Regions from separate parts of the Streptomyces sp. IBSBF 2435 genome, predicted to be linked through region 3. Evidence: riboswitches for the same ligand, from Rfam matches in the RefSeq annotation. Region 3 holds a riboswitch; each other region holds the start of a gene.
The links. A riboswitch is a leader RNA that binds a small molecule or an ion and turns the genes downstream of it on or off. The one in region 3 is predicted to bind cyclic di-AMP.

Region 1 (3,264 bases), on a different contig from region 3:
GGCCCGGACGGGCGCGGCAAACGGGCGCCGCGCCCGTTCCCGGAGTGGCTGAAGGCCCCGCCCCGCACCGGTTGGCGGCCCCTGGACGTCCCGCCTTGCCCTGGGGGTGCGCACGCCGCTAGCGTCCTCGAACACCATGACTGTCGCCACCGCGCCGCTGACCGCCGAGCACATACCCCTGGCCGTGCAGCGCTACGACCGCTGGTTCTCGCGCGCCCGGCTTCCCCCCTCCCAGCGGTCCTGGCTGGCGGACGGACCTGTGCGCGGCGACGAGTTGGTGGGCAAGCTGCACGCCGTGCCCGGCCTCGAATCCTGCCGCGCGCTGGACGGCGACGGCAATCTGATCGGCTACCTCGCCGCCCAGCCGGTCACCCTCGCCCCGGACGACCCGGCGGCGCTGCGCACCCACCCGCGCTCCGCCCTGGTCCCCTACGGCGGCCACGCGCTGCCCGGCGGCCGGGAGACCGAGGTGCTGCGCTCGCTGTACGCCCGGATCGCCGACCGGCTGGTCGCCGACCGCCGTCTGGTCCACTACGTACAGGTGCCGGCCGGCGAGATCGCCACCGCCCCCTGGTCCGACCTCGGCTTCGGGCGCGAGCTGGTGCACGGCCTGATGGCGGTCAAGGCCAGGGGCCGCCAGCCGCGCGGCGTCGACGGCCTCGGCATCCGCCGGGCCGGCCCCGGCGACCTGCCGCAGATCGGCCGGATGGCCGCCGAGTCCTCCCGGCGGCAGCGCGAGTCGGCGATGTTCCAGCCGCAGCCGGAGGGCGCGCTCGCCGCGCTGCGGCTGCACTACGCCGACGCGCTCGCCGACCCGCGCTGCGGCGCCTGGATCGCGTCCCGCAGGGGCGAGGAGATCGCCATGGTGCTGGTCGTCCCGGCCGTCGCCGACCCGGTGACACCCGAAGCCTGCGTCGAACTCGCCGAGGCGTACGTGGCGCCCGCCGCGCGCGGCGAGGGCATCAGCCGGGTGCTGCTGGCCACCGCGCTGGCCTGGGCCTACGACGGCGGCCACCGCTACATGTCGGCCCGCTGGCACTCCGCCTCCCCGCTGGCCGCCGGACACTGGCCCGCGGTCGGCTTCCGGCCGGTGGGCTACCGGCTCAGCAGGACGCTGGACGCGCGGATCGGCGGAGCGCCGGGCAGCTACTGACGGGCGGACCGGCGCCCTGTCGGCCGCGACTCAGGGCACATCCGAAACGGCCGTACATATCCGGCATTTCACGGTGATGCGGGTCACCTCCGGCTCGTCGTGTGACCGGCGTCATGGTGTGAACACGGTCCGGCTTCCCCGGACCACCCGCTGTTCACGGCGCGGCCCGTTTCTCACCCCGCGCACCCCGCCGCTCGACCCGCCGTGACCGGCGCGCACACGTACCGGTGCGCGCGGATGGCGAGGAGTAACCACCGGTACGGGCGGAATGGTGCGGCATGCCGCGTTTGGTTGCCCGCCGCTCGGGGCGTCGTCTAGCTTCGCCCTACCGCGGGCCGGACGTCCGCGAGATCCGCCGGGCGGAACGCCGAATCCTGCCGCCGCCCGGTCACCGGAACAGCCGAGCATTCAGGGCAGGAGCGGGGGACCCAGGCAAGCCGCCGTCCGGGAGGACCCGGACGGCTCGGGGTGAAGCCGCACTGCCGTACGCGCGCCGCACAGCGCGACCACGGCGGACCGCGGCCGGGCATCTCCTGCCCGAACCCGACAGCTCACCTCGCAGGCGTAGGAGAGGAAATCCCCCATGCCCGCAAAGGGACAGCACCGCAAGCCCCGCTCACTCAACCGCCTCACCCGCGTGTGCATCGCCGCGGGCACCGGAGGCGTCGCCCTCGTGGTGCCGCTGGTCGGCGTCGCCCACGCGTCGGCCGCCGAGCCGGCCAAGGCGCCGGCCGTGTCCGCCAAGGCCCAGCAGTACACCGTGGTCCCCGGCGACACGCTGGCGAAGATCGCCGCCGCCCACCACGTCAAGGGCGGCTGGAAGCCGCTCTACGAGGCCAACAAGAAGGTCATCGGCGCCAACCCCGGCCTGATCCGGCCCGGCCTGCACCTCACGCTGAACACCGCCCCGGTCAAGGCCGCCCCGGCCCCGGCGGCGAAGACCGCGTCCGCCCCGGCTGCGAAGGCGGCGCCCGCCGCCGTGAAGGCCGCAAGCTCCACCGCCTACAGCAAGCCGGTCGGCGACGCCGCGATCGGTACGCAGTACCACGCCGAAGGCTCCAACTGGTCCTCCGGCTACCACACCGGTGTCGACTTCCTGGTCAACAGCGACACCCCGGTCCACTCGGTGGCCGCGGGCACCGTGGTGCACGCCGGCGCGGACGGCGCCTACGGCAACGACGTGATCATCCAGCACGCCGACGGCAAGTACACCCTGTACGGGCACCTGACCGACCCGGTGGTCTCGGTCGGCCAGACCGTCACCTCCGGCCAGGAGATCGGCATCTCCGGCGCGACCGGCAACGTCACCGGGCCGCACCTGCACTTCGAGGTGCGCACCACCCCGGACTACGGCTCCGACATCGACCCGGTCGCCTACCTCGCGGCGCACGGCGTCACCGTCTGACCCTCCGGCGCGCCCCCCGAGAACGTGCCCGCCCGGATTCCATCCCCGGGCGGGCACCGCCTTTTCCCCGGCCGCTCCCCGGCATCCTTCGGTCCCGGCTACCCGAACATCCCGGCCAGCTCGCCGCGCGAGACCACACCGAGCTTCGGATACGCCTTGTAGAGGTGGTAGCCGACCGTCCGCGGACTGAGGAACAGCCGGGCCGCGATGTCCTTGTTCGACAGGCCCTCCGCGGCCAGCCGCACGATCTGCGACTCCTGCGGGGTGAGCCCCGCCGCCGCGTCCACCGGGCCGCCGTCCCCGGCCGCCTCCGGCACCGTGCCGCCCGCCGCGCCCAGCTCACCGCGCGCCCGGTCCGCCCACGGGTGCGCGCCGAGCCGCTCGAAGGTGTCCAGGGCACCGCGCAGCCGCACCCGGGCCTCGTTCTTGCGCCGCGCCCGCCGCAGCCACTCCCCGTACAGCAGCTCGGTGCGGGCCGACTCCATGGCACGCCGGTGCGGGTCGTGCGCCGCCAGCGCCTCGTGGAAGTACGCCTCCGCGCCGGTATCCGGCGCCCGCAGCGCCCGGCAGCGGGCCACCAGCGCCGCCGCCCACTCCTGGCGGGACCGCGCCGCCCATGCCTCGAACCGGGCGAAGGACGCGTCCGCCCGCCCGGGCTCGCCGACCCGGACCGCGGCCTCCACCAGGTCGGGCACACTGCGGGTCG
Region 2 (3,264 bases), on a different contig from region 3:
ACGGCCCGGTGATGACCCCCGCGGATGTCCGCCGCTACGCCGACTACGTGTGGGACTTGCGGGCCGCCGTCCACCGCGGGCACGCGGCGGGCCGGCCGCTACCGGTGCTCGCGGCCGAACTGATCGCCGAAGACCCCTACCCGCGCTGGGGCCTGCCCGAGCGGATGGCCGTACTCGCCGCGATCGAGTACCGCGCGCTGGACGGCGTCACCGAACGCCCCGACCTGGTGGGCCTGCTGGCCTTCGCGGCCGGTTTCGCGCACGACCGTGTGAGCGGTACGGCGGCCGGGAGCGTACCGGCCGGCAGCGGCGGCTGAGCAACCACGCCCGAGCGGCTGCCGCATGGGGACGATATGCCGACGACCCCGGCGTCGGGGGGGGTGTACGCCGGGGCCGCCGGCTGTTCTTGGGGCGGCGGGCCGCAGGGCCTGCGGGTGACCGGTTCGGCGGACGTGCGCGGCCACGCGCATGTCCGAACGCACCGGCGGCGAGGGGCGGCGCCTCAGACGGCGACGTCGTGGCCGTACAGCCACGGCACCGGGTCGACCGGCGCGCCGCCGCCCGGCCGTACTTCGAGGTGCAGATGCGGCCCGGGCACATTGCCGGTCGCGCCGACCCGGCCGATCGTGTCGCCCGTGGTGACCTCGCCGGACGTGGCGACCATCGTCGAGAGGTGGCAATACCACAGCTCGGTGCCGTCATCGAGGCGCAGGACCACCCGGTAGCCGTACGAGCCCGCCCAGCCGGCCGAGGTGACCGTGCCGCTGTGGACGGCGTGCACCGGGGTGCCGGTGGGGGCGGCGAAGTCCTGGCCTGTGTGGGTGGCCCACATGTTGCCGGACTCGCCGAAGGCGGCGGTGAGGGTGTAGGACGCCACCGGCTTGACGTAGGAGGCGGCGAGTTGGGCGAGCCGGTCGGCCTCGGCCTTCGCGGCGGCCTCGGCGGCGGCCCTGGCCTTCGCGGCGGCCTCCGCCTTCGCGGCGGCGGCCTGCTCGCGCACCTTGCGGGCCGCGGCTTCCTTCGCCGCCTGCTCGGCGGCGAGCTTCTCGGCCGCCTCGCGCTCGACGCGGGCGGCGGCCTCGCGCTGCCGGGTGACCTGCTCGATGATCCGGGTGCGGAGGGCTTCGCCGGGGTCGGCGGGAACGGCGGCGGGCGGGGTCGCGTCCTCGTCGCCCGCGGGGTCCCGGCCGGCGTCGGTCGCGTGAACGACGGCGGAGGGGTCGTACGTGGGGGTGCCGACCGCGACGTCGGGCTGCGCGGCCGCGATGGCCGGCGCCGGGAGGACGTCGAGGGCGTCGGGGAAGGCGGGCGTGTCGGGCAGCGATATCGGGGGCGCGGTGGCGGGTGCCTCGGCCGCCGCCGCCACTCCGCCGGCGCCGACCGCGGCCATTGCCGCGAGACCGATCATGGTGGACCCGACGGCGGCACCGCGGGCCGGCAGCCCGGCGCGCTGCCGCGGGAGGCGGAGCTGGCTGCGCAGGCCCGCGGCCTCGGAGCCGTAGTCGAACTCGCCGTCGGAGCCGGAACCGGAGTCGGAGACGGCGGGGCCGTCGGACGGGCCGCCGGCCGGCACGGACCCGTCCCGCTCCCCGAAGGGCCACTCCCCGGTCGGTTCTGCTACCGGGGCAGGAGCGTAGGCAGGCTGGTTGGACGCCACGGGGGCGCACTCCTTTCCTTCCTTCTCGCCTACCGGGTTAGCTGACGGGTTCGGAGCAGGAAGGTCTCCTACGGGCCTGACGGCTGCCCGATTCACCCCATTGGACCCCTCCCGCGGTAGCGGAAGGGCGGGTCCCCGGTTCCCGCGGACGGGATTCGGCAAGCGCACGGTGCCGCCTGTCGGCGGCGGTGACGACCGCGCTGCGTTATCGAACGTTAATAGAGCCGGAGAGGTTTTCCAAGCCGAATCGGAGAGTTGGGGGCGGGAACCAATCGGACAGGGTGTATGTAGAGCATATGAACCGGACACGCGGCGTGGCCTGACGGTGATGTGAGCGTGTGTCAGTCGTTATCGGAGCGGTCGGAATGACTACGGGCGGTGAGTCGGTGACGGCAGGGCGCAATGGCGTACGAGTCCCGGCCGGTACGGGCGTGCGCGGGCGCACAGGTGGGGGCGCGAGGCGGAGTGCGCTCCGCCGTACGGATGAACGCGCGGACACGGACGGCCGCGCGGGCAGGCAGGCCGGGGTGCGCGCGGAGATATCCGCGGGACCGGCGACAGGGGTGCCAGTGGTCTGGACCTGTGCCAATTCACGAACCGCTTGGCATGCCATGGGCGCGGGCCGCACGATGGGCGGGCCCCACGTTCTTGTCATGCACCCGTCCCCACCATGACGCCTCAGGGAGCCTTCGATGGAACGCCCCAACTCCGCGGTGCCCAGTCGCCGTTCGCTGCTGCGCGGCGGGCTCGGACTCGGTGCCGCCGCCACCGGGGGCCTGGCCGCCGGCCTCCGGCCCGCCGGCACCGCCCAGGCCGCCACCGCGTCCGGCAGCCCCCGCGCCGCCGCGGTCGACTACCCGTCAGCCGCCTGGGCCCCGGCCAGCACCGCCAACTACACCGCGGCCAACCGCCCGACCACCTATCCGGTGCAGCTGGTGATCATCCACGTCACCCAGGAGACCTTCACCGACACGATCTCGCTCTTCCAGAACCCGGCACACGCCGCCGCGGCACATTACGTCGTCCGGTCCGCAGACGGCGCCATCGACCAGTGCGTCCGCGAGCACGACGTCGCCTGGCACGCGGGCAACTGGGACTACAACACCCGCAGCATCGGCATCGAGCACGAGGGCTGGGTGGACCAGCCGGCCTACTTCACCACGGCGCTGTACCACTCCTCGGCGGCACTGACCGCGGCGATCTGCGACAAGTACGGCATCCCCAAGGACCGCAACCACATCCTCGGCCACTCCCAGGTACCCGGCACCGACCACACCGACCCGGGTCCGAACTGGGACTGGGTGCGGTACATCCGGCTGGTCAACGGGGTCTGACGCCGGCCTGGTCCCGGCCCGCTCCCCCGCGGGCCGGCGCGGTCAGCGCGGCTCGCGGCCCCCGTCGGGGCCGTCCAGCGGGAACATGACGCTGAGCCGGGGCAGGCGCCTGGCCGCCTCCTCCTCGTCGCGGGCCGTCCAGCGGCGCCCTGCCGGGTCGCGGCCGCCGGAGGGTGCGGGGGACCAGGTACGCCCCGGGACGTCGGCAGCGGCGCGCTGGGAGGCCCGTACGGCGGCGTAGAAGGCGTCGCCGAAGTCCTCCGCGGGGCCGGT
Region 3 (3,264 bases):
GCGCAGTGCCTCGGAGAAGGACTCCGCGCCGATCGGCGCGATCATGAACTCCTGGATGTCGACGTTGGAGTCCGCGTGCGATCCGCCGTTGAGGATGTTCATCATCGGGACCGGCAGCACATGCGCGTTCGGGCCGCCGAGGTAGCGGAAGAGCGGCAGGTCGGAGGCCTCGGAGGCGGCGTGCGCGACCGCCAGCGACACGCCGAGGATGGCGTTGGCGCCGAGCGAGGACTTGTCGGGAGTGGCGTCCAGGTCGAACATCGCCTGGTCGATCAGCCGCTGCTCGGTGGCGTCGTAGCCGACCAGCTCCGGGCCGATCTGCTCGATCACGGCGAGGACGGCCTTCTCGACGCCCTTGCCCTGGTAGCGGTTCTTGTCGCCGTCGCGGAGTTCGAGGGCCTCGAAGGCGCCGGTGGAAGCGCCGGACGGCACTGCGGCCCGGCCCGTGCTGCCGTCATCGAGGCCGACCTCGACCTCGACGGTGGGGTTGCCTCGCGAGTCGAGGATTTCCCGGGCTACGACGACGTCGATGGACGGCACGTTGTCTCCTTCAGATGATGTCTTCTCGTCTTTTCCGGGACGAGCCTAACCGCCTGGGGCATCCGTACCGGTCCTCGGCCCGGCCCCTGAGACGGAAAACCGGCCGGGTACGCGGCGCCCGGAGGCGAGCCGCGTACCCGGCCGGCCGGTGAGGTCCCGCCCGGGGGATCACCCGGGCGTCAGCCGGGTGACGCCCGGGGATCGGTCCGTGATCCTGCCGGTGGACAACCCGGCAGCAGGCCGGTGATCAGCCGTCAGCCGAGGTGCAGGTGCTGACCCGGGAAGATCAGGTCGGCGTCCTTGACGCTGTCCTTGTTGAGGTCGAAGAGCTTGTGCCAGCCGCCGGCCACGTGGTGGCTCGCGGCGATGCCGGACAGGCTGTCGCCGGACACGACGGTGTAGTCACCCTTGTGGCCGGAGTGCCGCTGCCAGTCCGTGGCGGTGTTCTTTGCGGGCTTGGCGGGCTTGGCGGCCTTGGCAGGCTTGGCCGTGCTCTTCGCCGGGGCGGTCTTCTTGGCCGGGGTGGTCTTCTTGGCCGAGGTGGAGCTGGACGACGAGGAGGACGAGCCGCCGGGGTTGATGTCGGGCGACGGGCCGCCCGACGTCAGGCCGCCGGCCGACGCGCAGGACCAGGCGCCGGGGCCCTGGATGGCGAGCAGCTTCTCGGCGGCCGCGATCTGCTGGTCCTTGGTGGCCAGGTCGGCGCGGGAGGCGTACTGCAGGCCGCCGGCCGCTTCCCAGCTGGACTGCGAGAACTGCAGGCCGCCGTAGTAGCCGTTGCCGGTGTTGATCGACCAGTTGCCACCGGACTCGCACTGTGCGACGGCGTCCCAGGTGGCCACGGAAGCGGCCGAGGAGGACGTGGCGCCGATCAGCGGCAGGGCGATGGCGGTACCGGCGACACCGGCGAACGTGGCGAATCGGACCATCTTTGAGGCGCGACGGTGCTTACCCATGTGTGTGTTCCTCACCGACGCCTACGAGGTCAGCTGTCGGGTTCGGGCGTGAGTTGCCCGGCCGGCACCCGCTGTACGTACACGGATGACCGGCTTCACCCCGAGCCGGACCGGTGGCGTGGGCGTCGCAGCGGCGTGCTGTCCGTGCCGCGCGGCGTACTGCCTCTGGTCCGGCGGAAGACCGTGGGTCCCCCGCTCCTGCCTGCGGCGCTTTCGCGTCGACTGTTCCCGTGGGTGCGGCGGCAGGACTCGGCGTTCCGCTCCGACGGGGCCCGCTGTGGCGGGCGCTTAGACGTTAAGCACACCGGACCCGGTTGAACAAACACTCGCGTTTCGGGCGCCAACTGCCGTCCGGCATTCGGGGGCTGGACGAATCCGCAGGTCGGAACGCCGGATTTCAGCAGGGAGCGAGCAGCCGGTCACAGGAGGGGAGAGAGCCTTGTCACATCGCCGCGCGACCTGGAAGTACCGTACGTCCGTTTTGTCAGTCGGCCCGTACGGCACGGAAGTTCGACCTTCCGGCGGTCACGGCTCAGCCGAGATTCAGGATCTGTCCGGGTTTGATGAGGTTTGGATTGTCGCCGATCACTTGGTGGTTGGCGTCGTACAGCTGACCCCATCCACCGGCGACGTCATGATCGGCGGCGATCCCGGACAGCGAGTCGCCCTCGCCCACCTTGTACGTACCCGGGTCCGTACCGGCGCTCGCGCCCGTATTGCCGGTGTTGCCGGTCTCGTTGACATCCGCGGTGTTCGCGGTGACCGCGGTGGTTTCGGTGCGGGTCGCCCGGTCGGCCGCGGCCAGCGCCTCGTCGGAAGGGCTGTACGGGCGCCCGTGGCGCCCGCCCCCGTCCGTGGGGGTACCGGGGTCCGCGGGGTCCGACGGGGCGGCGGGAGGAGCGCTCTGCGTGGGCGCGGCGGGGTCGGCCGCAGGGGGCGTCACCGTGCCCGAGGCGGGGTCGGTCGGCGTACCGGCGGCCGGCGGCGCGGTGGTCGGCGTGCCGGCGGCCGGCGGCACGGCGGGCGGTGCCGGTCTGGCCGGTGCCGGGTGTCCCGGTGTCCGTGACCAGTCCGGTGCCCTGCTCGCAGCCGGGCCAGGCGTCGGGGCCGAGATCGGCCAGGATCTTCTCCGCCACGGCTATCTGCTGCGCCCGGGAGGCCATGTCGGGCCGCGAGGCGTAGACCGTGCCGCCGTACTGGCTCCAGGTGTCCTGGGTGATGGCGAGGCCGCCGTAGAAGCCGTTGTGGGTGTCGGCGTTCCACAGGCCGCCGGTCTCGCACATCGCGACCTTGTCCCAGGTGCCGGCCTCCGTGGCGTGCGCGGCGCCCGCGCCGGCTCCCAGCAGCGGCAGCGCGAGTCCCGCGCCGGTCGCCGCGACCGTCACCATGGCCGCTGGGGCCTGGCGGGGACGTCGGTGCCTGCCGTTCCCTGACGAGAGCATGCGGTCGCCTTTCCTCACAGCCTTACGCGCCCGCGCGTCCCGCCGTCACCGGCAAGTGCCGCGCACCGTGGGGTCCGGCGCGTCCCGCGAGCCGAGCGTGCCTCGCGTTGACCGCAGAACGTAGCGGTGTTGGCCAGGGGATCACAAGTCGATGTAGCGCTCATCACGTCGCGGTCACGGCCCTGACGTACGGTCACTTCCCGTGCGGCGCCACGGGTGTGAACGCCACCGGCAGGGTCCGCAGCCCACGCATGATCAGACCGCCGCGCCAGCGCAGGTCACCGGGATCGGCGGCCAGCCGCAGGTCGGGCAGCCGGGTGAGCAGC

Region 1: another riboswitch for cyclic di-AMP. It lies ahead of V7E46_RS10210 (M23 family metallopeptidase); the one in region 3 lies ahead of V7E46_RS12200 (transglycosylase family protein).
Region 2: another riboswitch for cyclic di-AMP. It lies ahead of V7E46_RS30295 (M23 family metallopeptidase); the one in region 3 lies ahead of V7E46_RS12200 (transglycosylase family protein).

The regions. Positions count from the first base shown of each region.
Region 1 covers NZ_JAJSYW010000037.1:1,248-4,511, forward strand. Annotated here, with positions in the region: gene V7E46_RS10205 (GNAT family N-acetyltransferase) at 137-1,153, shown strand; cyclic di-AMP (ydaO/yuaA leader) riboswitch at 1,542-1,731, shown strand; gene V7E46_RS10210 (M23 family metallopeptidase) at 1,737-2,558, shown strand; gene V7E46_RS10215 (helix-turn-helix transcriptional regulator) at 2,657-3,264, opposite strand, start outside.
Region 2 covers NZ_JAJSYW010000237.1:2,450-5,713, forward strand. Annotated here, with positions in the region: gene V7E46_RS30290 (MBL fold metallo-hydrolase) at 1-317, shown strand, start outside; gene V7E46_RS30295 (M23 family metallopeptidase) at 503-1,657, opposite strand; cyclic di-AMP (ydaO/yuaA leader) riboswitch at 1,670-1,828, opposite strand; gene V7E46_RS30300 (N-acetylmuramoyl-L-alanine amidase) at 2,350-2,991, shown strand; gene V7E46_RS30305 (DUF4240 domain-containing protein) at 3,034-3,264, opposite strand, start outside.
Region 3 covers NZ_JAJSYW010000047.1:26,406-29,669, reverse strand. Annotated here, with positions in the region: gene eno (phosphopyruvate hydratase) at 1-540, opposite strand, end outside; gene V7E46_RS12200 (transglycosylase family protein) at 795-1,496, opposite strand; cyclic di-AMP (ydaO/yuaA leader) riboswitch at 1,500-1,716, opposite strand; gene V7E46_RS12195 (LysM peptidoglycan-binding domain-containing protein) at 2,029-2,514, opposite strand; partial or broken gene V7E46_RS12190 (transglycosylase family protein) at 2,642-2,779, opposite strand; gene V7E46_RS12185 (cytochrome P450 family protein) at 3,132-3,264, opposite strand, start outside.